One region of the Lysinibacillus sp. NPDC097231 genome, then DNA from elsewhere that is predicted to be linked to it. Evidence: riboswitches for the same ligand, from Rfam matches in the RefSeq annotation. Region 1 holds a riboswitch; each other region holds the start of a gene.

Region 1 (14,104 bases):
GAACTGAAAGAGCTTCTAATGCTGGTACTTGTTCATGTTTTTGAGCACATTCTAGCAAAAGGTGGGCATAGTTGATGGAAACCTCATCCCAATTGTCAAAGAGCTCATGACGAACCTCTACATAGTTTCTTAATAAAGGACGTATCTTGATTTCATCAATAAAAGTTCTCACATATTCATACGGCTCAGCTAATTTCAATGCATGATGCAACACAGATAATGCCTCGTCCTTATTGCCTAATTCTACCAAGCATATTGCTCGTAAAATAGCTGCTTCAATATTAGTCGATAGCTGTCCTTCTTGTTCAGACTGTAATTGCACCTGTATTATAAGTTGCTTGGCTTCCTGATAGTGCCCCTTTACAAGATAAACGCGTGCTTTTACAAGCAAGTAAAATGGCAAATTCACATGTGTAGAATCTGCATTGGACTTCTCCTTGATTTTTGCTAGCTCTTGCTCTGCTTGGATACTATCATTTTCTCGTGAAAACAAAAGTGCTTTCATCACTCTTAATGTATTGATCCAATACCGTTCACTGATAGTTTCTATCGCATGATCTAAAACAGCCTGAGCTACTATATATTGATTGTCTAAAGCAGCAATTTTGCTTTTTAAAATGTACATAGGTACTAATAATCCCGAGTCTCGGAATTGATGACCTGACCGTAATGCCTCCTCTAATTCCGTTGAGAGCTCATCGAAGCGATTCCATTCATATAGTTTTTCTGCACGCATGCCATAACTATAGCCAGTCATGCTTAATTCTTTAAATTCACCCGATCGAAACTTAACAAAAAAGGACATTGCCTTTTCATCTGAAAGGAGTTTACCTTTGTAGCCTATATTTGTTCGAAATAAGGCATGCTCTTTTTGATTATACTGTGTAAAAATAGCATCCCATTTCGATTTTTTCGGCTTCCTTTCCAGTCTTTGCCGAATAAATTCTCCTCCCTGTGCCAAATCGCCTTTTAACATAACGAGAATATATGCTTTCACACCTAAGAAGTCATCGACAGCAGAAGTATATTCAGCTCGGTCCATCCATTGATTAGTCCTGTGCTTTTGTTCTAGCTCCTCAATAACACGATATGCATCTTCCAAGTCATGTAAAGCGGCTAATGTATAGGCATACATAACCATTATTTCCGGATGCACGTCATACCCACTCTTTAATAATTTTCGAATCCAAGTTACATATGAAGTAGAGTGACCGCAAGAAAGAACCGCTACGATATGCTCGTAAATCCATTGTTCTGCCCTAGCATATAATTCACCGTTTAATGCCAGTTCAATTGCGCATATAAAATTCCCATTTATATATAAAGCATTGGTAGCTTTCTCATATAAATCTACAATGACATTCTGAGGGCATTTTCTGTCTAATTCTTTGCGCAATGTCATTTTTAACAAATTATGATATTTAAAAATCTGCTCTTTCGTACCGATTCTACTAATGAAAAACCCTTGCTTTTCAAGCTCTAATAATACTTGTTGAGAATCTGTACGGTTCGTTAAGAGATTACATATATCAGGAGTTAAATGCTCCAAAAGAGAAGTGTAAAGAAGAAAATTTTGTATAGGTGGAGCAAGCTTAGATAGAACCTCATTCATAAGAAATTGTGCAATGTTCGAATCATTCCTTCGTAATTGCTCAACTTGCCACTCACCAGTAGCATTTTTAACAGTTGATAAGCTTGTTAATTGTAAACCCGTTGCCCAGCCCTCTGTAACAGCAAACACATTCTGCAGTTCGGTATTACTCAGTTGTATCTTTTGTTTTTCATAAAATTGATTAGTCTCTTCATATGTAAACAAAAGGTGTTTTGCATCCATTTCAAGCATACAATAGCTTAATCGCCATCTAGCAACTGGCAATGAAATACTCGACCGACTAGTCAAATAAACAGTGCAATGATCTGGTAAAAAATCAATTAAACGATTCATCATATGATGAATCGAAACTTTTTCAATATGATGATAATCATCAATAATGATATGAATTTTTTCACACGCAAATAATTCATTTAGTAAAGAGTCTACTAAATTTTCTAATGGTAACTGTGGCTGAGTATGGAGCAAGGACCTTATCTGAGAGGCTGATTCATGATGTAGTGCACTATAAACTGAATGCGTTAAATATTTCCAAAACCGGATGGGGTCATTATCTGTTTGGTCAACTGTATACCATGCGACAGCTGAATCGAGCTGATTCATCCAGCTGCTGAGCATTGTCGTTTTTCCATATCCTGCTGGAGCGCGTATTACAATTAGTTTGGCCATATCATTTTGTTGAAGGATTTTTGTTAAGCGTTCTCTTTCAATAATATGATTATTTATTTTAGGTACTGCTGTTTTTGAGGCTAACAAAATATTGGGCATAGCTTTAACCTCCTTCTTTTCTACAAGTTTAAAGGCCTAACCATTCTTTGGCCCAAATAATCGCCTTGGTGCGGGATTTCACTCCTATCTTACTGTATATTGCTGTTAGATAAACACGGATTGACCCCTCTGAAAGTAAAAGTTGGTGAGCAATCTCACTATTGGATGCTCCCTTAGTCAGTAATTGTAAGACATCCATTTCTCTAGGTGTAAAGACGGCATACCCCTCATCTGTAAATGGACTATATTGCAGTAACTCTTCCACATAATTCATTGGTACAGAATTGAATTTCTCACTCTTATCATTTTGTCGTACATTCCAGTATTTATGAAGCAAGGGGAATACCGCTTCATCTTCTAAAAAAGAGCGATAATATCCATATTGAGCGCCGTGACTAAGGGTATCGTGTAACACCAATAATGCTGAATCCTCTTGCTCTAGCTCAAGGTGGCAAATTGCCTCAAATATTCCTGCCTCTATCATTGTGCCAATTTGTTTTTCTTGTATAGCTCCCTCTTTGGTACGCACTGCCATTTGCAATGCCACTTCTGTCTGACCTTTTGCCAATAGTATTCGACCTTGGATAAAAAGATGAAAAGGAAGCTTGGAAGCAATTTTGTAATTGATATAATCAGTAACCTTATAAAGCTCTTGTTGAGCATGTGAAATTTTCCCTTCCAATAAAAACGTTTGAGCTTTCATTATATATAGCACACCAATCCAATAAGATTGTTCAGTCTCTTTCATAGCTTCAACTAATAAAATACGTGCGTCTTCAAAGCGTTTTTCAGAAACGAGTATTCGTGTCTTTAAGAGATACATCGGTATAAAAAGCCCTGGATCTTGAAAGCGCAATCCATACTGCAAACCAATCTCTAATTCCTTACTTGCCCGAACTAAATCATTCGTTTCATATAATATTTCTGCCAATAGGCCATAAGTAAAACCTGTAATATTTCGTTCTTTAATTTCACTTTCACTAAGCACCTGAATAAGTTCATCTATTTTGTCGAATGGTAGGAATTTACCTTTTGATCCTGCAATGGTACGCAAAATTCTAGGCTCAAATTGATTATATTTTAATGATATATTATATAAAGGTGATTTTTCTTTTCTTACATTTACTGGTGTTAATAATCCTACCTTTGCTTTTTCTAAATCCCCGTCTTTCATAAAAGTGACATAAGCATTAATAATCTCAAAGATTTTTGTCACAGCAATAAATTTAAAGCCATCCATCCATTTAGAAGCATCTTGTTTAAAAAGTAACTCCTCTATTATTTCATTAGCTGTTTCAATTTCATGCATAGAAAATAAAGTTGTGATATACAAAACAAGTGTATTAATATCTACTGGAAAATTGGCATTTCTTAATTGCTGTACCCATTGTCCGAATAATAATGTTTGTCCTTCAGCAAAAATTTCCACTAAATAAGTCTGAATCCATTCATTTGCCATTTCATATAATTCACCACCTAATGCAAGGTCAATGGCTGAAACATAGTCACCCTTTTCACACAAAATTATCGCTGCATTTCGATACAGTGAAATTATCGTATTATGGGAATAGCGTTTTTTTAGTTCTTCCAGTAAAGCTTCCTTAAATAAACGATGGTAACGGAAAGTAGGTTTATTTCCCTGTAAAGGTACAAGAAATACTCCATTTTCAGCTAATTCCTTGAATATATTTAAACTTTCAGGCCCACTTGTAATAGCATTACAAATATCTGGCTCTAATCTATTTAAAATCGAATTTCGTATTAGAAAATCTTGAGTGGTTAATGCTATTGGTGCGAGTATCTCTTGCATAAAATATTCATTAATATAAAGACTTGCATTCTTTAATAACTCTGCACTACTCTGTCCATCAAAAAAAGGAGCTGCCGATAATTTTATAAATTGTATACCAGCCGCCCAGCCCTCAGTTTTTTTTAATACTTGTTTCAGTTCTCCAATTTGATATTCATTAGAAGAATTATCTCCAAAAAAATTAATGAGTTCCTCCAAGTCAAAGCAAAGTTGATCTGTACCAACTTCCAACATCCATCCTTTCACATGCCAGTTAGCTATTGGCAGTGATAATTTCGTTCGAGTCGTTATAAAAATTCGAACATTACTCGGCAAATATTCTATCAAACGTATAAGTATTTCATAAATTGAAGGATGCTGTATAGCATGGAAATTATCGAGAACAATATGAATATTACTTTCGTATACATCAAGTTCATGTAAAATAGCATCTACAATAAATTCGAACGAATATGCTTTATCTATTAAGGGACTTAGCTTGTTATCTAAGTCTTCATTTATTCCCAAAGACAGAGTATGTATAAGATATTTTAAAAATCGTTTTGGCTCATTATCGCTACCATCAATAGAAAACCACGCAATAGCTTCGGCAATCTGGGAGAACCATTGGCTAAGAAGTGTTGTTTTTCCATATCCCCCTGGTGCTCGTACAATGGTTAATTTTTTCATACGATTATTTGAAAGAACGGCAAATAATTTTTTTCTTTCAATAACATTTGGCACAGGGCGAGGAATTGTAATTTTTGAATTCACCCATAGCATTTCCATCATTCTTCTCCCCCTTTCTTTAATCAATATTTCGAGATTTTTAATAGTATTCCTGCTGTTATTCATTTTTTGTATAAATAATAAGAATCACTTTAATCTATTTTTTACTAATAGAATACAAAATGAATATTAACAGTTTTATGCTTACTAACCTTACATTCAAATTAGTACATACTTACTCACAATACATTTTTCAAAAAAAATGAGCAAACTCCTTCACATTTTTTTACATTAGCTATAAAATAGCAATATATCATTTTCCTCCAGGAAACTTTATTTCTCATACGATACTTTTTGAAACGAGGGAACAATATGGGTTACAAAAAAATAACAAAATCGTCTGCTGAGGCGGTTTTGGATGGAGATATAAAAGGCTGGCGACGAATTTTACCGTTTCTTGGCCCAGCCTTTATCGCTGCTGTTGCCTATATCGATCCAGGCAACTTCGCTACTAATATTACAGCAGGTTCACAATATGGGTATTTACTGCTTTGGGTAATCGCCTTTTCTAATCTAATGGCGGTTTTAATTCAATCCTTGTCTGCAAAGCTTGGAATTGCAACCGGAAAAAATTTACCTGAAATTGCCCGTGAGCATTTTTCTAAAAAAACATCTATTTTCTTATGGATACAAGCTGAACTAGTAATAATTGCAACGGACCTTGCGGAATTTATAGGTGCTGCTTTAGGACTTTACTTATTATTCAATATTCCGATGTTACCAGCAGCGCTTATTACAGCAGTTGGATCATTTGCCATTTTAGAATTACAACGCAGAGGCTTTAGAGCATTTGAAGCAGGTATTTCTGGCATGGTACTAATTGTCGTACTAGCATTTGCATTCCAGACATTTTTGGCACAGCCAAATTGGGGTGAAGTCACAATTGGGATGTTCACGCCACGCTTTGAAGGAGTAGACTCCATTTTGCTTGCAACAGGTATTTTAGGGGCCACGGTCATGCCGCACGCTATTTACTTGCATTCTTCATTAACACAAAGTCGTATTGTTGGACGCAATGATGATGAAAAAAGACGTATTTTCCGTTTTGAGTTTATTGATATAATTATTGCGATGATTATTGCCGGTGCAATCAATATGAGTATGCTCGTTATTGCCGCAGCAGTATTTCATACACAAGGTGTAGTTGTAGAGGATTTGGATATTGCTTATGAAGGCTTAAAAGATGCTCTTGGTCCAATGGCGGCAGTATCATTTGGTCTTGGTCTTCTTATTGCAGGTCTTGCTAGCTCTTCAGTTGGTACACTAGCAGGCGATGTTGTCATGCAAGGCTTCATTAGAAAAAAAATTCCGCTCTATTTACGTCGAGCTATTACAATGTTACCTCCTTTGGTTATTATTGCATCTGGTGTTAATGCAACCTATGCACTTGTCCTAAGCCAGGTTATTTTATCCTTTGGGATTGCATTTGCTCTTGTTCCGCTTGTGATGTTTACAAGCAAAAGAAATATCATGGGAAATCTAGTTAACCATCGTATTACAACAATTTTAGGATGGTTTGTAGTGGTAATTGTAGTCACTTTAAATATTTATTTAATATGGCAAACGATATTTGCTTAAAAAAATGCCAGACATAAAACCTTTTATTTGGTTTTACGTCTGGCATTTTCGTTATGACAGGCCCCTACATGTTCAGAGGCCCTCCCTTTTTATCCTCAAATATCCATCTTCTCAATTTTTCGAAATGATGCATAGGCCACGCTTATACCGATAATTGCTAAAATAATTGGTATGAAAATAATATCATTTAGAGAGAAATTCCCTGTATTGGATGATACAATCGATACAATGAAAATAGATGAAATTATGGTTACCGGAATGGAGTATTTTTTCATACCAAAATACAATGGTATTAATGCGATGCAGGATGCTGCAATTGCATTCATTATTACAATAGGGATTCGTTGGATGATTAAAGAAATCGTTAATGTATCTGAAAGTAAATGAAAATTACTACCAATAGAACAAAAAACTGCTGTCACAAAAATATTTGATACAATGATTGCACTAAAGGTAAAAAGGACCACAATAGCCAGTTTGGAAGCAATTATTTTCTTTCTATTTATTGGATACATAAATGCTAAAGTGATTGTTTTATATTTGAACTCGCCAATAATAAGTTTGGCAATTAATGCACTAGCAAAAATAATAAATACTGCTCTTACAGTTGAATCTATAAGGCTTAAAACAGTCTGATAATTTTCAAAGCCTGGATCTCCCTCTATTTTTGTGATAAATAACAGCATAAACATAATAGCTAATATCACAAAATTTGCGAAGATAGCTCGTTTTATATATGAACCAATATGAAATTTTTTCATCTCCAGACGCATTAAGTTAAGCACTAGCTACACCCCCATTGATTAACTTCAAGAAATAATCCTCTAATGAGCTTGTTTTTTTACTAATTCCCTCAATTTCAATATCATGCTCAATCAATGTTTTAGTTAGTACCTTTTGTGAAGCTGTCGATTCATATATTCGAATACAATTACCATCAATTAGTTTGAAATTAGTAATATTTAATTTATTTTCTATAATAAAAGCCGCCTTATTCCCATCATTGACAATGACTTCAATATAATCTACCTGACTACGATTAACATCGGCCATTGAAACTTCAGTGATTAATCGTCCATTTTTAATAACGCCAATTGTATCAACGAGTTGTTCTATTTCCCCCAAAATGTGGCTAGAAACAATAATCGTAATGCCATACTCTTTACAAAGCATTTTGAATAGCTCTCTATGCTCTTTAATGCCTACTGGATCTAGTCCATTAATCGGCTCGTCTAAAATAAGTAACTCCGGCTTCGTAATAATAGCCCGTGCAATGCCCAATCGCTGTTTCATCCCCAGGGAAAAGTCTTTAACACGCTTCTCTTCTGTATTTGTTAGTTTCACTAATTCGAGAACATGGCCAATTTCTTTTTTGTCATAATAGCCCATATATTCGCAATGTAATTCTAAGGTTTCTTTTGCTGTTAAATTTTCATAGAAAATCGGGTATTCAATAATTGTTCCCAATCTTTTCAGCACCTCGTATGATCGATCCGTTAATTTTTCACCAAAGATTTCAATATCTCCACTTGTTGGCTTCGTTAGGTTCGTTAGCATTTTCATAACTGTGGTTTTTCCGGCGCCATTGGGACCTAAAAAGCCATAAATCTCACCCTTCTTCACATGCATATTGACGGCGGAAACTACTTCTTTTCCGTCAAACACTTTCGTAAGTTGATTTGTTTTCACAATATATGTCATGTAAATCTCTCCCTCAATTTGGCTATCTTTATTATAAAAAATGAAACTCTCTAATTTATTACTTGATTCTTACAAATTTCTTAAGTGCAGAAGAAAAGCCTGTAAAGCGTTAACAGCTTTACAAGCTTAGCAGTTTCAATACATCATTCTTTTTAAAGATATTGTAAAAATGGTCTTTTCATAAGGGATACTTGAAAGCTGAATGGAGCCATCCATTATTTCTACAAGTCGTTTGGTGATCGTTAAGCCAAGACCGCTACCTTGGAAGGATTTGTTTCTGGAATCTTCAAGCGTGTACATTCTTTCGAAAACATTATCAATATGGTATTCATCAATTCCCTTGCCTCTATCCCATACATCAATATAAATGTTTGTATCATCACTTCTTACGGAAAGTCCAATCACATTACCATCTGCCCCATAAGCAATCGCATTTGACAATAAATTGTTCAAAGCCCTATCTAATGCCTCTTCATTACCAAGCGCATACAAAGATATCTCTGGTATTACAATCTCTATCTCTAGCCCCATAGACGTTACCATATCGTAAAATGATAAAATATTTTTTCGGCAAATTTCACTTATATTGATTTTTGTCATTGGATAATCTGTATCTCCAGCCTCCAATTTTGCCAGGTCAAAAAATGTATGGATAATTTTTAATACCTCCATTGTTTTCGAATGAACACCAGTTAACAATCGCTGCCGCTCCTCCTCACTGATCGAGTTCTTAAGCTGTAGCATTTCAATATATCCTAATACAACTGTTAAAGGCGTCTTAAGATCATGTGAAATATTAGCCAGCATCTTTTTCATGGAGCTTTCCATTTTTTGATGTGTCGCCAGTACCTTTTGATTGTGGTCAAGCAAGGCATTCATCGCAATTAGTAACTGCCGTATCTCCTGATTAGTTGTCGTTACTAAAATTTTTTCATGCGTTTGTTCGTTAATAATAGCTTGCAGTTTTCTATGCATGTATTGAATAGTTGCATTGTGTTTCTTTTTTGCCTTCACCTGAAAAATTATTATTCCTAAAAGCACAACAATTATTAGTAATAGAAATATGATCATAGGTTTATCCTTCAAATTTATAGCCAATTCCCCAAAGAGTTTTAATATATTGAGGATTGGATGGATCGTCTTCCATTTTTTCGCGTAGTCTTCTTATATGTACATTAATAATATTTTCGTCTCCATAGTAAGCATCATTCCAAATCAGTTGATAAATTTGTTGTTTTGTGAAAACACGATTTCGATTTGTGACGAATAACTTTAAAAGGGCGAATTCCTTTGAAGTGAGCTTCACCTTTTGTCCGTTCTTTTCAACTGAAAAATTCACAATGTCAATCGTTAAGCTATCTATCACTAATACATCTTTCTTGTTATCTACTTGATTGGAGTATTTTGTAGCTCTTCTTATGGCAGCTTTTACCCGTGCTGAAAATTCTAACATGGAAAACGGCTTGGCAATATAATCATCTGCCCCTAATCCTAACCCTAACGCTTTATCCACATCACTATCCTTCGCAGACATAATGATGATTGGCAGTGATGCCTGTTCCCGTACTATTTTTAAAACTTCTAATCCATTCAGTTTTGGTATCATAATATCTAAGATCACTAAATCATAGGAATTATTTAAACAATTTTGTAATGCTTCTTCTCCATTAACTGCGGAGGTAACAAGGAACCCCTCCATCGTTAAATAGTTTTCTACCATTTCACGAATGGCTTCGTCATCTTCTACGAGTAAAATATGCTTTTGCACTTTCATGCACCTCTTCCCAACATAAAGCCGTTTATATAGATCTCGTCATTTCTATGGATCATCACCACAACTAGGAGTTGATTTCCGTTCCGGCTGCGCGTTTTGGCTGTCGCTTCACTTTCGATCAACTTATATACACGGTATACATTTTAACAAATGGCATCTTAAAAATTTTGTGATAACTCATTTTTATAACAGCTTACCATATTAAGGTTATATACCCAAAGAAGAGAACCATTAGAAAACTAAAGCACCTTTTTAATATTCCCTTAGTGGTCCTGAGTACACTTCTGTACAAATTTGTAAACTCTAGAATTAACCAGTATATTCTTATTAGTAAATCAATTTTTTAGAAAGGACCGATAAAATGACTTCCAAAAATTACGGATTATTTTCTATTACTCTTAGTATTATCGGGCTTTTATTATTTTACGTATGTTCGTTAAGCAAAAACGGCATTCTTGGAATTTACTTTTATTTAGGTGCTCTACTCTGGATAATAAGTATCTATTTAGGTATATTGGGGATTAAATCAAAAGAAAAAGGCGTTTCTAAATATTTGGGTCTATCCGTCATTTTACTTATCGGTGTAAGCTATGGACTAATAATAACAGTTATGGGTGTAAGGGGTTTCGGTGCATAACCACGACTTCATAATAAATCAAAAAAAACTGCCCTGTAGCCTTTTTTTGGCTCTCAGGACAGCTTTTTTACTTATTATTCTACTTTTAAATCACATTGCTCTAAAGGAAGCATTTTTGTTTTATGCTTGATTTTATAGCCAAGCCATAATAGTAAGAACAGCGGAATCCCGATATATGAGACAAGGACTCCATACCAATCTATTTTATCACCCATAAAGGCATTGTAGTTTTGTCCAATAACAACAATCATACAAACTGTAAAGGCAAATAGCGGACCGAATGGGTATAGCTTTGCTTTATACGGTAGCAATTTTGGATCCAAGCCTTGCGCTTCGAAAGCTCGACGGAAACGATAGTGACTAAATGCGATACCAAGCCAAGCAATAAATCCAGACATCCCAGAGGCATTTAGGAGCCATATATAGACCACACCGTCACCAAAGAATGAAGCTAAAAATGCTAGGCAGCCTACAGCTAATGTTGCCGTTAGAGCATAGATTGGAATACCTCGACGACTTAATTTCATGAAAATCTTTGGCGCATGTCCATCCACGGCTAATTGCCAAAGCATACGTGAAGACGCATAGAGCCCAGAATTCCCTGCTGACAGCATAGCCGTTAAAATAATAGCATTCATTAATGAAGCAGCAAAGGCAATTCCTAAATTATCAAATACCAGTGTAAATGGTGATACAGCAATATCTTCTGATAATAAACGTTCGTCTGTAAATGGAATTAGCATCCCAATTGCACCAATCGCCAAAATATAGAATAAAAGAATTCGCCAGAAAACTGATTTAACAGCCTTCGGGATATTTTTACCAGGCTCATCAGTTTCACCTGCTGTTATTCCAAGCAGTTCTGTCCCTTGGAACGAGAAGCCGGCTGCCAGGAAAATTCCGAAAGTAGCAAGGAAGCCACCGTGGAATGGTCCGTCACTAATAAAGAAATTCGTAAAACCTACTGGAGCGTTTCCACCTAAAATGCCAAAAATCATTAAGAAACTAATGATAATAAAAATGATTACAGTTACAACCTTTATCATTGCAAACCAATATTCACTTTCACCATAGCTTTTTACTGATAATAGGTTGAACGTTAAAACAACGGCAATAAATAAAACTGTCCAAAGTGCTGATGAGCTATCTGGGAACCAATATTTCATAATTAATGAGACAGCTGCAATTTCTGCTGCAATTGTGATTGCCCAGTTATACCAATAGTTCCAGCCAAGTGCAAAACCTAAAGCTGGATCTACAAATTTTGTCGCATACGTACTAAATGAGCCTGATGATGGCATATAGGCTGCCATTTCTCCTAAGCTCGTCATTAAAAAGTACACCATAATACCGATTAATGCATAGGCGAGCAGTGCACCGCCAGGGCCAGCATTTGCAATGGCACCACCACTGGCTAAAAACAATCCTGTACCGATTGTACCGCCTAATGAAATCATTGTAATATGACGGCTTTTTAATTCTTTTTTCAGCTTAGGCGCCTTATGGCCGAGCTGATTTACTTTTATTTCACTCACTATAAGCTTCCTTCCTATTTAAGAGGCAAAAAAATGCCATCACATGAACACTGTGATGGCTAAGTTAATCCTCAGTTCTAAAAAAATTGATAGCACAACACGTTATCCAAACGTGACAGTTCTGTTCCTTTCGGAGACAGCCCCAGCATGAGGGTTTCAAGTCCCCTCATACTTCGGCGATATTTCCTTTCAACTAATATCTCTAATGCTTGTCATTTCCATTAGCATACTCTTAAATATCGCGACCTCTACCTCAATACAAACATGAGGCATATAAATATTAAATTTATGATGTGTACTAGTTTATCATACGACCTATGACATTTCAATAATCAGAGTAATGTTCCGTATTTTATGAATTTTCTACTATTTTTAATGATGTGGTAAAGTGATATAGTGGTTCAATTATAATTGTTCTTACAGGGGGGATTTATTTTGACTACTCATGAACATTCTACTACTAATCCTAGCAGGGAAATTAGCTGGAAAGGTACAACCTTATTATTAGTCATTGGCGTTATATGTATTGCCTCAACATTACGAATGCCATTAACAGCTGTTGGACCTATTATTGCCTTTATCCGTGAAGATTTAGGTATATCCAACGTATTAGCGGGATTTCTAACAACTATCCCGTTGCTAGCCTTTGCGGTTATTTCGCCATTCGCACCAATTGTCGCACGTAAATTGGGGCTAGAATTAACATTATTTTTATCTACTATTCTTTTAGCATTGGGGATCGTACTTCGCTCTCTTGGTACGACAAGTTTACTCGTGTTCGGTACTATGCTAATTGGAATAGCCATTTCATTTGGCAACGTGCTCATTCCAGGATTGCTTAAATTGAAATTCCCTTATCATGTAGGTTTACTGATGGCATTTTTTACAATGTCGATGAATTTAACAGCCGGACTTGGTGCTGGTATTAGCTACCCGATTGCCAATTCGTCGCTTGGCTGGCAAGGTGCATTGGCAATTGCGCTTGTCCTAGTAGTGTTAACCATTTTAATTTGGATTCCACAGTTGAAATTTAATAAACCTGAACCAACTGTTAAGACTATGAAAGCTCGTAAACCATTATGGAAATCACCTGTTACTTGGGCAGTAACAGGCGCTATGGGCTTACAATCATTATTATTCTATACGACCGCAGCTTGGATTCCTGAAATATATATCGCACAAGGATTACCTGCGGATCGTGCAGGCTGGATGTTTTCCATCATGCAGTTTTCACAGGTTCCCATGGCTTTAGTTGTGCCTATTATTGCTAGTAAAATGACATCTCAACGACCTCTTGTATTAATGTTTACATCATTTTATTTAGTTGGCTTTATCGGGGTAGTTATGGAATGGACAAGCCTCGCAGTGTTGTGGATGGTGCTTCTAGGCTTAGCAGGAGGGGCTTCATTTGCTTTAGCAATGATGTTCTTTACACTACGTACTCGTACTGCTTTTGAAGCGGCTGATTTGTCAGGCTTTGCACAATCATTAGGTTATTTATTTGCCGCTATTGGTCCAATCTTATTTGGATATTTGCACGACTTATTTGGTGGCTGGAACATCGCTGGCTGGCTCTTTGTTGTCGTGGTAATGATACTGTTCTTGTGCTCAATGAGAGCTTCTAAAGATGAATATGTGAATTAAAAAGGCAGCTCATGTTAACATGAGCTACCTTTTTTCGATTAGTAAGGTGGTTTCTGATAAAAATAATTCGGTGTATTGTAAACATTAACAAATGGCTTATGAAAAATATGAGTTGTCGCTGGCGAAAGAGGTGGAATTAACCACGTCCAGTTACCTGTCAAGTCACGATTTGCTTTTTCTTCAGCCTCTTCAAATAGCTTAAATTGTTGTGCAGCTGTATGATGATCTACGATACTGACACCGTCTTCTTTAAATGAGTGAAGTACCGCAATATTGA
Region 2 (6,030 bases), on a different contig from region 1:
ACGATATTCTTGAATATTATGCTTGTCATTTAAAATATTTTCACCTTTGTAGATAATTCGGCCACCGCTTGGCGTTTCTAGTAAATTAATGCAACGCAGCAACGTTGATTTGCCAGAACCTGAGGAGCCGATTAAGCAGACAACCTCACCCTTTTCTACTTTGAAATTTACATCCTTTAACACTTGGTTTTGACCAAATGATTTACTTAAATGTTCGATTTTAATCACTGTCATTTGCTCGTCCCCCTATAGTGCTTCTTTCTGTTCTTTTTGATAGGCATCTGGTCCATCCAATCGTTTTTCAACATATAATAGGATTCTTGATGCTGTAAATGTCATGATGAAGTAAAGGATACAAGCCACAAAGAATGATTCGAAATAACGGAAATTATTCCCTGCAATCGATTTTGTTTGGAAGTATAATTCCGTCACTCCGATCACATTTAAAACCGCTGTATCTTTAATGTTCATAATTAATTGATTTCCTGTTGCAGGCAATACATTTCGTGCAACTTGTGGTAATACAACATGTAACATAATTTGGAAATGGTTCATACCAATGGCTGAAGCGGCTTCATACTGTCCTTTATCAATTGAAACAATCCCACCTCGTACAATTTCTGCCATATAAGCGCCCGTATTCAGTGATACAACTAAAATACCGGCTGTAATAAAGTTCATATCAATTCCGAATGCTATATCTAATCCGTAATAGACAACCATCGCTTGTACAATCATTGGTGTACCACGGAAAAATTCAACATAGCATTTTAGTATAAAATTAATGAGCTTTAAGCTATAGAATTTTACACCCTTTTTACGAACCGGAATGGTATGCATAATTCCGATAAAAAATCCGATGAATGCACCAATAATTGTACTAATAATCGAAATAAGTAACGTATAAAACGTACCTCGTAAAAACATTTGCCAGTTATTCTCAACAATAGAGATAATCCAATCAAGACTCATGATGTTCCTCCTAACAACGTTGCGTTGCTTGTTTGTTCCATACTTGCCTTAGCCAACTACCGTTTTCGATGGGCGCTTTGTTTCTTTTAGTTTATGAAACTTTTAGCTAAGACATTATCATTATTTTGTAAGCTTTAAATAATAATGAAATGAATTGCACGGACTAGCAAGCAGTCCGTGCATTCATGTTATTGTGCTGCTGGTTGTTGATGAATCGCTTCTTCCATAATTTTTTGGCGATCATCTTCAGAAATGCCTTTTAGAATTTCATTGATTTTTTCAAGATTTGCATCACCTTTACGTAAACCAACTGCGATAGATGTATTTGAAATATCTGTATCAAAGCCTTCTTCAAACGCTACATACGTGAATTTGTCATTTGCAGCAGCTGCGGAAATACCTTCTGGACGTTCTGCTACATAGCCATCAATTTTTCCAGCTTCTAAGGCTACACGCATTGCTGGGAAGCTATCCATTGCTGTTTGTTTTTGTACACCTTTAATTTGATCAATTACATTGTAGTTAGACGTATTTAATTGTGATGTAATTTTAGCACCTGAAAAATCTTGGATTGATTTTGCTTTTTCATACTTGCTACCCTTTTTTATAACCATTACAAAATCAGAAGTATAGTAGTTTTCAGTGAAATCAATTGTTTTCTTACGTTCTTCAGTAGGTGACATACCAGCAATAATAGCATCGATTTTATTGGATTGCAGTGCTGGTACTAAACCATCCCATTCCAATTTTACAATCACTAATTCTTTACCTAAGCCCTCAGCGATTTTTTTCGCCATTTGCACATCATAGCCACCTGCATATTCAGCATTATCAGCAATTTTTACTGCGCCATTTTCATCCTTTTGCTGTGTCCAGTTAAAAGGAGGATAACCTGCCTCCATCCCGATACGGAATTGCCCACCACTCTCTTCTTTACCAGCATCACCAGAAGTAGTCGAATCCTTTTTGTCACTAGTACCACAAGCAGCTAGCATAATTGCAGTCATTACGGTCACCATCAATAACAACCATTTTCTTTTCATAAAAAACTCCCCTTTTCTGTAAAAAAATAAGACAACTGTACTAAAAAAGACCTAAGTCGTGAACTTAGGTCTTTACCTTTAATTGACAGTTGCCCAAATCCTCACTTTTACTTCCATTTTCCGAGATAGCACAACCTAGTAAACCTGGAAAGCAACTTACTAGGACAGTCCTGCACTTATTCACTGCAGACCCAGCATAAAAGTACGAGCTCCTTTTATACTTCGGCGATATTTCCTTCTTCATTGCGTCTTCGCTTGCTTGTACTCAACAATGACCTAATAAATACCGCGCCTCTACCTCACAAAAGAACAACTGTGAGGTTTGTTTATTTAATTGATAAATAAATTCTACTATAAAACATTCTTATTCGTCAAGATAGTTTTATCACTTTTCTGACTAATGACAATATTAGGATTTTATTCTTCTTAAATCCAGTATTCACTTTTGCAAGTTGATCAGTAAATTGTAGATTTATAGAAGAAATACGCAAATTATTATTATCTATGTTTATTTTAGTAATTCTAAAGAACTTGTTGAACAGTAAAGATAATTTCTTTTGCACCTTCTACTTTTCTTCTTAAGCTATGACCTTCTATCCGTTGGTTTGATGGTTCTATCCTTCACTTTGGCTCTTCTATCGATCATCTCCAAGGTTCTATCCATCTCTTTGAATTCCAAGCATCATTTCAGAGGCTCTATCCGTCACTTTAGTAGTTCTTTCGGTCATCTCCAAGGTTCTATCCTTCACTTTCAATTCTATGCATCATTCCAGTGGTTCTATCCGTCACTTTGACATTTCTAACCGTCATTTCTAAGGTTCTATCCATCGGTTTGAATTCTACGCATCATTTCAGAGGCTCTAACCGCCACTTTAGCAGTTCTTTCGGTCATTTCCTCTCTTATTTCCGCCTGACTCGACTTCGATATCCGTACTTCGACTAAGCTATATTAGAATTCTTTTCATCAAAAGAAAAAACCCTGCAATCGCAGGGTTTGACAAGTTTTTGGAATTAAGAATTTAATAATAAATCTTCTGGGTTTTCAAGTAGTTCTTTAACTGTTTTAAGGAAGCCTACAGAATCTTTACCATCGATAATACGGTGGTCATAAGAAAGAGCTAGGTACATCATTGGGCGAATTTCTACTTCACCATTTACTTCAACTGGACGTTTTTTGATTGAATGCATACCTAGGATACCTGCTTGTGTACCATTCATGATAGGTGTAGACATTAATGAACCGAATACCCCACCATTTGTAATTGTGAATGAGCCACCTTGAAGGTCTGCTAAGCCTAATTTTTTGTCGCGAGCTTTTTTCGCTAGATCAGCAATTGAATCTTCAATTTCAGCAAAGTTTTTACGGTCAGCGTCACGTACAACCGGTACCACTAAACCTTCTTCTGTTGATACAGCTACACCGATATCAAAGAAGTTGTTTAAGTGAATTTCGTCACCAACGATTTGTGCGTTAACGTATGGATATTTTTTAAGTGCTGCCACTACAGCTTTTGTGAAGAATGACATGAAACCAAGTTTTGAACCTGTAGACTCAAAGAATTGGTCTTTTTTACGAGAACGTAGAGCCATAACATTTGTCATATCTACTTCGTTAAATGTTGTTAACATAGCTGTAGATTGTTTTACTTCAAGTAAACGTTTAGCAATTGTTTGACGACGACGGCTCATTTTTTCAACTGTCACACGTGATTCGTCAACAGCTGCAACTGCTTTAGGTGCTGCTGGAGCCGCTTGTGGTGCTGCAACTGGAGCTGTACCATGAGCTGCTACGTCTTGTACACGTACACGACCTTGAGGGTCTACTGGAGATACAGCAGCAAGGTCAATACCTTTTTCACGAGCAAGTTTACGTGCTGCTGGAGATGCGATTACACGCTCACCAGAAGTTTCTTCTACAACTGGAGCCGCTGCAACTGGAGCAGGAGCTGCTTGTGGCGCTGCAGGTGCTGGTGCTGCCTCAACTGGTGCTGCTGGAGCTGGTGCTGCACCTTCGCCAGCTTCTACAACTGCGATAACTTGACCTACAAGGACAGTATCGCCTTCTTCAGCTAAAATTTGAGTTAAAACACCCGCTTCTTCAGAAATGATTTCAGCGTTTACTTTATCTGTTTCAAGTTCAACGATGAATTCACCTTTTTCAACGCGATCGCCCACTTTTTTTACCCACTGTGCGATACTACCTTCTGTAATCGATTCTGCTAATTCAGGGACTTTAATTTCAGCCACTTTCATTTCCTCCTTTGATTAACGTGCATTGCGCACATAAAGGGGCTACCGCCTATTGCAAGTAGCCCGGCTTTCAAAAATTAATATGTGATTATTTAACCTTTACAGGCTCGGCAACTGTTTCTTCAATAACTGCTGCTTGAGCTGCTTTATGAGAATCTGCATCTCCCTCAGAAGTTGAGCTCATTGCAGGACGACCTACATAACGTAGCTTTTTACCTTCTGATAGATCATATAACGTTTCTAATGCATAATTCCAAGAACCTTGGTTTTTAGGCTCTTCTTGTACCCAAACAACTTCTTTAACATTAGGATACTTTGCAATAATACCAGCAACTTGCTCTTTTGGGAATGGGTAAAGTTGTTCTACACGAACAATGTGTAAGTGATCGAAGCCTTCTCCATCTTTTACACGTTCTGCTAAGTCAATCATAACTTTACCTGTACCTAAGACAATACGCTCTACAGCTTCTGTTTTTGAACCTAAACCAGGTTGTTCAATTACCTCTTGGAATGAGCCATTTGCTAATTGATCAGCATTAGCTGCCGCTAATGGGTGACGAAGCAATGACTTAGGTGATACAACTACAAGCGGACGAACACCCTCTGTTTCTAACATAGCAGCTTGGCGGCGTAATAAGTGGTAGTAGTTGCCTGCATTTGAGCAGTTTGCTACAAACCAGTTATTTTCTGCTGACATTTGTAAATAACGTTCCATGCGGCTTGAAGAGTGTTCAGGACCTTGACCTTCGTAACCGTGTGGTAAAAGAATCACAAATCCAGATTTTTGGCCCCATTTAGAGCGTGCCCCTGTAATGAAGTTGTCAAACATTACTTGTGCCATGTTCGAGAAATCACCGAATTGTGCTTCCCAAACTGATAATACATGGCCATTTTCTAAATTGTAACCATATTCAAAGCCCACTACCCCAGCTTCTGTCAGTGGAGAATTGTGTACTGTAAATGATGCATTGGCACCAGAAATATGGTGAAGTGGCGTAAATACATTACCATTGTTTTTGTCATGTAACACTAAGTGACGTTGAGAGAATGTACCACGTTGTGCGTCTTGACCTGTAAAACGTACTGGTGTGCCATCTTGAATAATTGTTGCATAAGCTAGCGTTTCTGCATGACCCCAGTCGATTTTTGCAGAAGCAAATGCATCACGGCGTTTTTCTAAAATTTTGCCCAATTTTTTCTGTGGCTCGAAGTTTTCTTCAAACACTAAAAGCTCTTCGTTAATTTTTTCTAAACGTTCCGCACCAACTGCTGTATCAATTTGTGGGAATTCTACTTTTAATTCTTCTGGCATTTCTAAATGCTTATGCTCATCTTTTTCTGCCATTTCTTTTACGTGATCATAAGCTGCTTGCATTTCAGCGTAAATAGCTGTATCTAATGTTGCTACTTCATCGGCTGAAACTGTACCTTCTGATACTAATTGCGCACCATATAATGCGCGTACTGTTTCATGTTTAGAAACTAATTTATATGTCTCTGGGTTTGTTACAGTTGGATCGTCAGTTTCATTGTGACCGTGACGACGGTAACCGATTAAGTCAACAACGATATCCTTACCGAATTTTTGACGGTAACTAGCTGCGAAACGACCTACTAGTGTAACAGCCTCTGGGCTATCTGCATTAACATGCACAACTGGTACTTCATAACCTTTTGCTGGGTCAGAAGAGTAAACAGATGAGCGAGAGTCTTGTAGTTCAGTTGTAAATCCAATCATGTTGTTAGCAATGATGTGGATTGTACC
Region 3 (6,030 bases), on a different contig from region 1:
AAGAACTTATCGCATTTTTCGCAGATGCCTGTTGGGGTAATCTAGAACTAATCAAAGAATCGAAGGATGGACGTATTTTCCAGTTGACAAATGATCCAGACCTATTATTAATTGGTCACCGTTGCTTTAGACTTGAAGCAGGATTTATAGCTGAGCAAATTCAGCAAGCAAAGGGCTATTTAACAGAATGCTATGATGAAAAACAAGTAAAACAGGAGCATGTTGTGTTTACAGTGAAGTGGGATGTGAAAGAAAGAATTATGAACACCGTCCCTACAGAATAAAAAAAAGGATTGTCGTTCCAAAGTTATGGATGACAATCCTTTTTATATTTCTCCCGCATAACTACCCGTAAAGCACGTTTGGTGAGGGGCAACAAATGTTTTCTGTGCGAAAGCGTAGTGCTAACGTAGCGGCAGCGGCAAATGTTTTCTGCGCGAAAGCAAAGCGGCAGCGGCAGGATGTTGGTCACACAAGCGTTTTCACAGGGGTGAAGGTTTTAGCTTGTGTTCCTCTTTAATCGGTTGGGATGAAGAAACGCCCTCCCTGATTATAGTTTCACTTTATAGTTGAGCATGCCTTTCTTTTAAAAGCACATCTATTAACGAAATAAAGGCTTCTAAAATATTAAGTGAATGTTGAATCATTTCTTCTAAATTAATAATTGACAGTTCATTCACTAGTTTTTGCGCTGCCGTATGTACTAATTCATGAGGTTTTTCTATATGAAGATACTCTGGTAAATTCTGATATTGCTCAAAATTCCCATAATACCATTTCCCGAACGCACATTGATGATGCGTTTTTAAAGTTTCTTTATGTCCAGCCTTTTGAATAGCATATCGTAAAAAACTAGCATGATCCATTAATCTAGCTGCCAATTGGCTAACTACTGTTTGCTCTAAGGGCTTTCGAATTGTCGGTACAATAGCCTTTAACATTTCAGATACTTGGTTCTGTATAATATCCGAGAAGTCACTTGTGTGTGATAATTCCGTCGTTGTTACTGCTAAACGATCTATAGCTATAACATTTTCTTCTGATGCAGCAGTTATTTGATGAATTCCGTGCGCTGCTTCTTCAATATTTTTACTTGTTACGGTTAGATTAGCAATATTGTCCTTCATTATATTTAAAAAGTCAGTGAAGTAATGTTCGACTTGTTCGATATTTGTTATAGTATTTTGCACCTTCTTATCTATGAATGATCGAATGTTCGTCATTTCTTGCAATGAATTTTTCGAGCTGTTGGCTAACTTCCCTACTTCCATCGTAACAACATTAAAACCCTTTCCATGCTCACCAGCACGTGCTGCTTCAATTGAGGCATTTAAGGCTAGTAGTTGTGTTTGATCGGCAATCCCAGTTACACTTTTACCAATATCATTCATTTTAGTCATTTCATCATTTAACTGTTTTGTTGAATGAGCTCCTACGGCTAACAACTCCTGAACCATTTCTCCTTTTGTGATGGATGTTTCCATTTCTTCAACAAGTAATATCGAATGCTGTTTTATTTCCTGAATATTTGCATTAACATTTTGCTCGACCGCAAGAATCTCTTCTGTATTTGACGACATTTCTTCACTCATTGCTGAAATATCCCCTACTCTCGCCGAGACACTTTGAACCTTTAAAGTCGTTTGACAATTAATCAACTCCATATGTGCTAGTACGAAGTCTAATATCGCATTTTTCACATCAATGGTTTCCTGCTCAAGTTCCAATTCAAGAACTCTCTTTTTTAATATTTGTATTTCTAAAGCGTTGTGTGTCTCAACGCTTTCATCTATTGGCTTTTGAAATAAACCGAATAACGCCATACAAATTCCCACCTTTTCCTTGGTAAAACATGTCATACATTTTATTATATAACAATAAAATTGGATAAAGTATTAAAAAGATGTAAACAAAAATAGGATATGCCATTTACTGACACATCCTATTCATGAATCAATTTCTGTACCTGTCGCTTCGCTTTCTCTACCAAAAGCTGAAAGAAGTTAAATGTAAAGCGCTTGTTCTAAATTAAATTCATCGTGTAATGCATTTGCTGCACGAATCATTTCGTCCTGAGGTACAACGACAGACACTTTTATTTCAGATGTGCTGACCATTTTTACTGGAATACCTTCACGACGTAATCGATCAAACATTCGAGCAGCGACACCTGGATTAGACGCCATCCCTGAGCCAATAATAGAGACTTTTGCTAAGCCGATTTCAAAATCAGCAAAACTAAACCCTAGTGATACTTTACTGTCTTCAAGAACACGTAATGCTTCTGCAAATTCCTCTTTCAAAATGGTAAACGATACTGTCGGTTTCAAGCCATCAATTATTGCTTGTACGATTATATCTACGTTTATCCGATTTTCTGCAAGTATTGTGAATATATCTGCTAACGAAGCATCGGAATAAGCATCATAGCCAACTGTTAGGCGAATAACATCTGACTCAAAGGCAACACCACGTACTATTAAATTTTTCTCCATTTCTACTTCCTCCTTCAATAAAGTACCTACCGTATCTATTTCACTCGAACGAATAATAACTGGGATTTGAAACTTCTTTGCTAGCTCTACTGCTCGTGGGTGTAAAATTTTTGAGCCTAAATTGGATAGCTCTAGCATCTCATCATAGGAAATTTCTTTTAGCTTTTGTGCCCTGGTAACTTGATTTGGATCAGCCGTATAGACTCCATCCACATTTGTGTAAATATCTACTCGCTCCGCCTTCAATGCTGCTGCGATGGCTACAGCCGTTGTTTCTGCTCCACCTTTACCAAGCGTCGTAATATTCCGTGAATAATTGATGCCCTGTTCCCCAGCAACGATTACAATTTGTCCCTGTGCAAAATGCTCTTCTATTCGACTAACATCAATATCATCAATACGTGCATTGACATGCATATCTTCTGTTTGAATACCTGCTTGCCATCCTGTTAATGACACTGCATCATATCCTTCTTCCTGAAGAGCAATTGCAACTAGCGCACTTGAAAGCTGTGAACCCGTTGAAAGTAGTACATCAAGTTCACGCTTTGACACATCATCTGATAATTGCCGCGCCATCTTTACTATTTCTTTAGCCGTGCTTCCCATTGCTGCAGTTACAACCACAACATCAAAACCTCTGTCCTTTTCTACAATCGCCTTTTTCGCAATCTCATGAATTTGCTCTGTTGATGCTAATGTAGCACTACCAAATTTTATGACAATTCTCTCCATCCTTCTCATTCTCCTTCTTTAGTCAAAGCATTTCTCATAAAGGTTAATTGTTGTGAAAAAATATTTGTCTCAAGAAAAGCAAAAAGGCAACTCTCACATAACGTGAAAGCTGCCTAGACATGTACAATAAAAGTAATTTGCGCATGTGTGATAGCTCTCCGAAACGTTTAGATTCGACAGTCTTACATCTCTTAAATGCAAAACCAGTACAGCATCGGAAACAACGATGCTCCACTTCGGCAAGCTCCCCTTTCATACATTTTCACTGGACTTGTTCGTCCTCCAATGTACTACTGTTGAACCTTGCGCCTCTATCATCACTTAAATAGTGAATATATTTAGTTTAGCCATAGCCGAATATAACATTGTTATATTGGTAATCAATGTTATATACAACCTTAGCACATGTCTAATCCTTTGACAATGTCTCTTGTATAAAATCAATTTCGCCTTAGCAAAATTGCGTCCGAATTTTGAATTGTGCCATTTGTAGGAAGTTAACCTAAAACCGTCACTTCCTGTGACAACGGTTAACTGACCTACATCGGTAAAAACGCCACGTCCTGTGGCATTACCGAAATGACCGACATCGTGTCGGCCCTCGTGCAGGCCTCCTTTGAAAATCCGTGACATCCGCCGGAGGCATTGGGCCAACGTGATGTTGGTCACTCAGTCGTGTGTTGTTGTTGCTGTCGCTTCGCTTTCGCACAGATAAAACCATGTTGCTGTCGCTTCTCTTTCGCACAGATAAAACCATGTTGCTGTCGCTTCGCTTTCGCACAGATAAAACCGTGTTGCTGTCGCTTCGCTTTCGCACAGATAAATTGCCACAGGACGTGGCGTTCCGTTCTTAGACTGAGTTCCACTATTTCAGTAGGTATTTGGAAAAGGAAATCTATCTACTTTTTCTCACCACATTTAGAGGCGGGAGTCTTCTGTAGCTGACGCTTTGCTTTCGCTACAAAAAACTATCTGCTGAATGAAAATAGGTATATATATTGCTAGCTAGATTTGCAGGCATTCCAGCCTCCTGCAATGCCAGCTCACTTGCCTCACGAATTTTTTTGACAGAGCCAAAATGCTTAAGTAATTGCTGTTTTCGCTTTGGACCAATACCCTCGATATGATCAAGTACAGATTGAATGGCATGCTTTTCGTGCTGTTGACGTAAGAAGGTAATCGCAAAGCGGTGTACCTCGTCCTGAATTCGTTGCAATAAATAAAATCCATCACTTGTACGCTTTAAGGCAATGACTTGAGGCGGATCACCAAATAATAGCTGTGACGTATTATGCTTTTCATCTTTTGCTAATCCGGCAATCGGAATGACTAGGCCGAGCTCATCTTCTAATACTTCTCGCGCGACTTCCATTTGCCCCTTCCCGCCATCTATTAGCACTAAATCTGGCAATGGTAATCCTTCTTTTAATACACGCGTGTAACGACGACGTATTACTTCCTGCATTGCCCCGTAATCGTCATGCTTAGCAGCTGTGCGTGTTTTGTACTTTCGATACTCCTTCTTTGCAGGTTTCCCATCGACAAATACAACCATCGCTGATACAGCATCTGTCCCATGCATATGACTATTATCGAAAGCTTCGATTCGTAAAGGTGTAGAAATACTCATAGCTTCACCAAGCGCCTCACAAGCTCCTATTGTTCGTTCTTCCTGACGTTCAATAAGCTGGAACTTAGCCGCTACTGCAATTTCAGCATTTTTAGTTGCTAAATCAACAAGCTCCTTTTTTTGTCCACGCTTTGGTGTCAGCACCTTCACATCTAGTAGTTCTGTTAAAATTGCCGCATCAATGGACTGTGGAATAAAAATTTCCTTTGGCTTAATGTGCTCTAGCTTGTCATAAAATCGTCCAACAAATGTTAAGAATTCCTCTTCTGCATCTTGATAAATTGGGAAAATCGAGACATCTCGCTCAATGAGCTTTCCTTGACGAACAAAGAAGACTTGAACACACATCCATCCTTTCTCAACAGCAAAGCCAAATACATCGCGATTTGTTGTATCACTTGAGACGATTTTTTGCTTTTGCATCACTGTATCAATATGAGCAATTTGATCACGAAACTCTTTTGCACGTTCAAACTCTAAATTTTCCGCAGCCGCTAGCATTTTTACCTCTAGCTCCTTTTTGACTGCCTCAACACCACCATTTAAAAATTTTGTAATATCTTCTATCATATCGTGGTATATTTGAGCATCAATATCTTTCACGCAAGGTGCTAGGCATTGCCCCATATGATAATACAAACAAACTTTTGACGGTAGTTGTACACATTTTCGAAGCGGATATAAACGATCGAGTAGCTTTTTCGTCTCGCTTGCTGCATATGCATTCGGATATGGTCCAAAATACTTTGCTTTATCCTTTTTCACTTTTCGTGTTGTAATAAGACGAGGGTGTTTTTCATTTGTGATTTTTAGATACGGATACGTTTTATCATCCGTCAGCATGACATTATATTTCGGATCATGTAGTTTAATAAGATTAAGCTCTAAAATTAAAGCTTCAATATTAGATGAAGTTACAATGTACTCAAAATCTTCAATTTCACTTACAAGCCTCTGTGTTTTCCCTTCATGTGTACCAGTAAAATACGAACGTACTCTATTTTTCAGTATTTTTGCTTTTCCAACGTAAATAATTGTTCCTTGCCGATCCTTCATCAAATAGCAGCCAGGCTGATCTGGTAAAATATCAAGCTTGCGTTTAATTAAATCATTCATTACCTACCTGCTCCCCCTTTTTAAAATCTTGCATTGGTCTCTTATATACAACTT

The links. Region 1 has a riboswitch for lysine ahead of ACIQXF_RS15815 (amino acid permease). Riboswitches for the same ligand answer to the same signal wherever they lie in the genome.
Region 2: linked by a shared signal. The riboswitch ahead of ACIQXF_RS02195 (transporter substrate-binding domain-containing protein) and the one ahead of ACIQXF_RS15815 (amino acid permease) in region 1 are both predicted to bind lysine.
Region 3: linked by a shared signal. The riboswitch ahead of ACIQXF_RS06300 (aspartate kinase) and the one ahead of ACIQXF_RS15815 (amino acid permease) in region 1 are both predicted to bind lysine.

The regions. Positions count from the first base shown of each region.
Region 1 is NZ_JBIWDH010000027.1:2,903-17,006, reverse strand. It holds gene ACIQXF_RS15850 (winged helix-turn-helix domain-containing protein) at 1-2,380, opposite strand, end outside; gene ACIQXF_RS15845 (winged helix-turn-helix domain-containing protein) at 2,409-4,961, opposite strand; gene ACIQXF_RS15840 (Nramp family divalent metal transporter) at 5,271-6,536, shown strand; gene ACIQXF_RS15835 (ABC transporter permease) at 6,632-7,297, opposite strand; gene ACIQXF_RS15830 (ABC transporter ATP-binding protein) at 7,314-8,237, opposite strand; gene ACIQXF_RS15825 (sensor histidine kinase) at 8,373-9,308, opposite strand; gene ACIQXF_RS15820 (response regulator transcription factor) at 9,313-10,005, opposite strand; gene ACIQXF_RS15815 (amino acid permease) at 10,723-12,105, opposite strand; lysine riboswitch at 12,266-12,442, opposite strand; gene ACIQXF_RS15810 (CynX/NimT family MFS transporter) at 12,619-13,827, shown strand; gene ACIQXF_RS15805 (nitric oxide synthase oxygenase) at 13,866-14,104, opposite strand, start outside.
Region 2 is NZ_JBIWDH010000002.1:81,035-87,064, reverse strand. It holds gene ACIQXF_RS02205 (amino acid ABC transporter ATP-binding protein) at 1-234, opposite strand, end outside; gene ACIQXF_RS02200 (amino acid ABC transporter permease) at 247-972, opposite strand; gene ACIQXF_RS02195 (transporter substrate-binding domain-containing protein) at 1,161-2,015, opposite strand; lysine riboswitch at 2,134-2,320, opposite strand; gene odhB (2-oxoglutarate dehydrogenase complex dihydrolipoyllysine-residue succinyltransferase) at 3,027-4,262, opposite strand; gene ACIQXF_RS02185 (2-oxoglutarate dehydrogenase E1 component) at 4,354-6,030, opposite strand, start outside.
Region 3 is NZ_JBIWDH010000006.1:128,269-134,298, forward strand. It holds gene ACIQXF_RS06285 (YslB family protein) at 1-284, shown strand, start outside; gene ACIQXF_RS06290 (hypothetical protein) at 380-520, shown strand; gene ACIQXF_RS06295 (methyl-accepting chemotaxis protein) at 564-1,823, opposite strand; gene ACIQXF_RS06300 (aspartate kinase) at 2,004-3,230, opposite strand; lysine riboswitch at 3,374-3,552, opposite strand; gene ACIQXF_RS06305 (hypothetical protein) at 3,896-4,096, opposite strand; gene uvrC (excinuclease ABC subunit UvrC) at 4,189-5,976, opposite strand.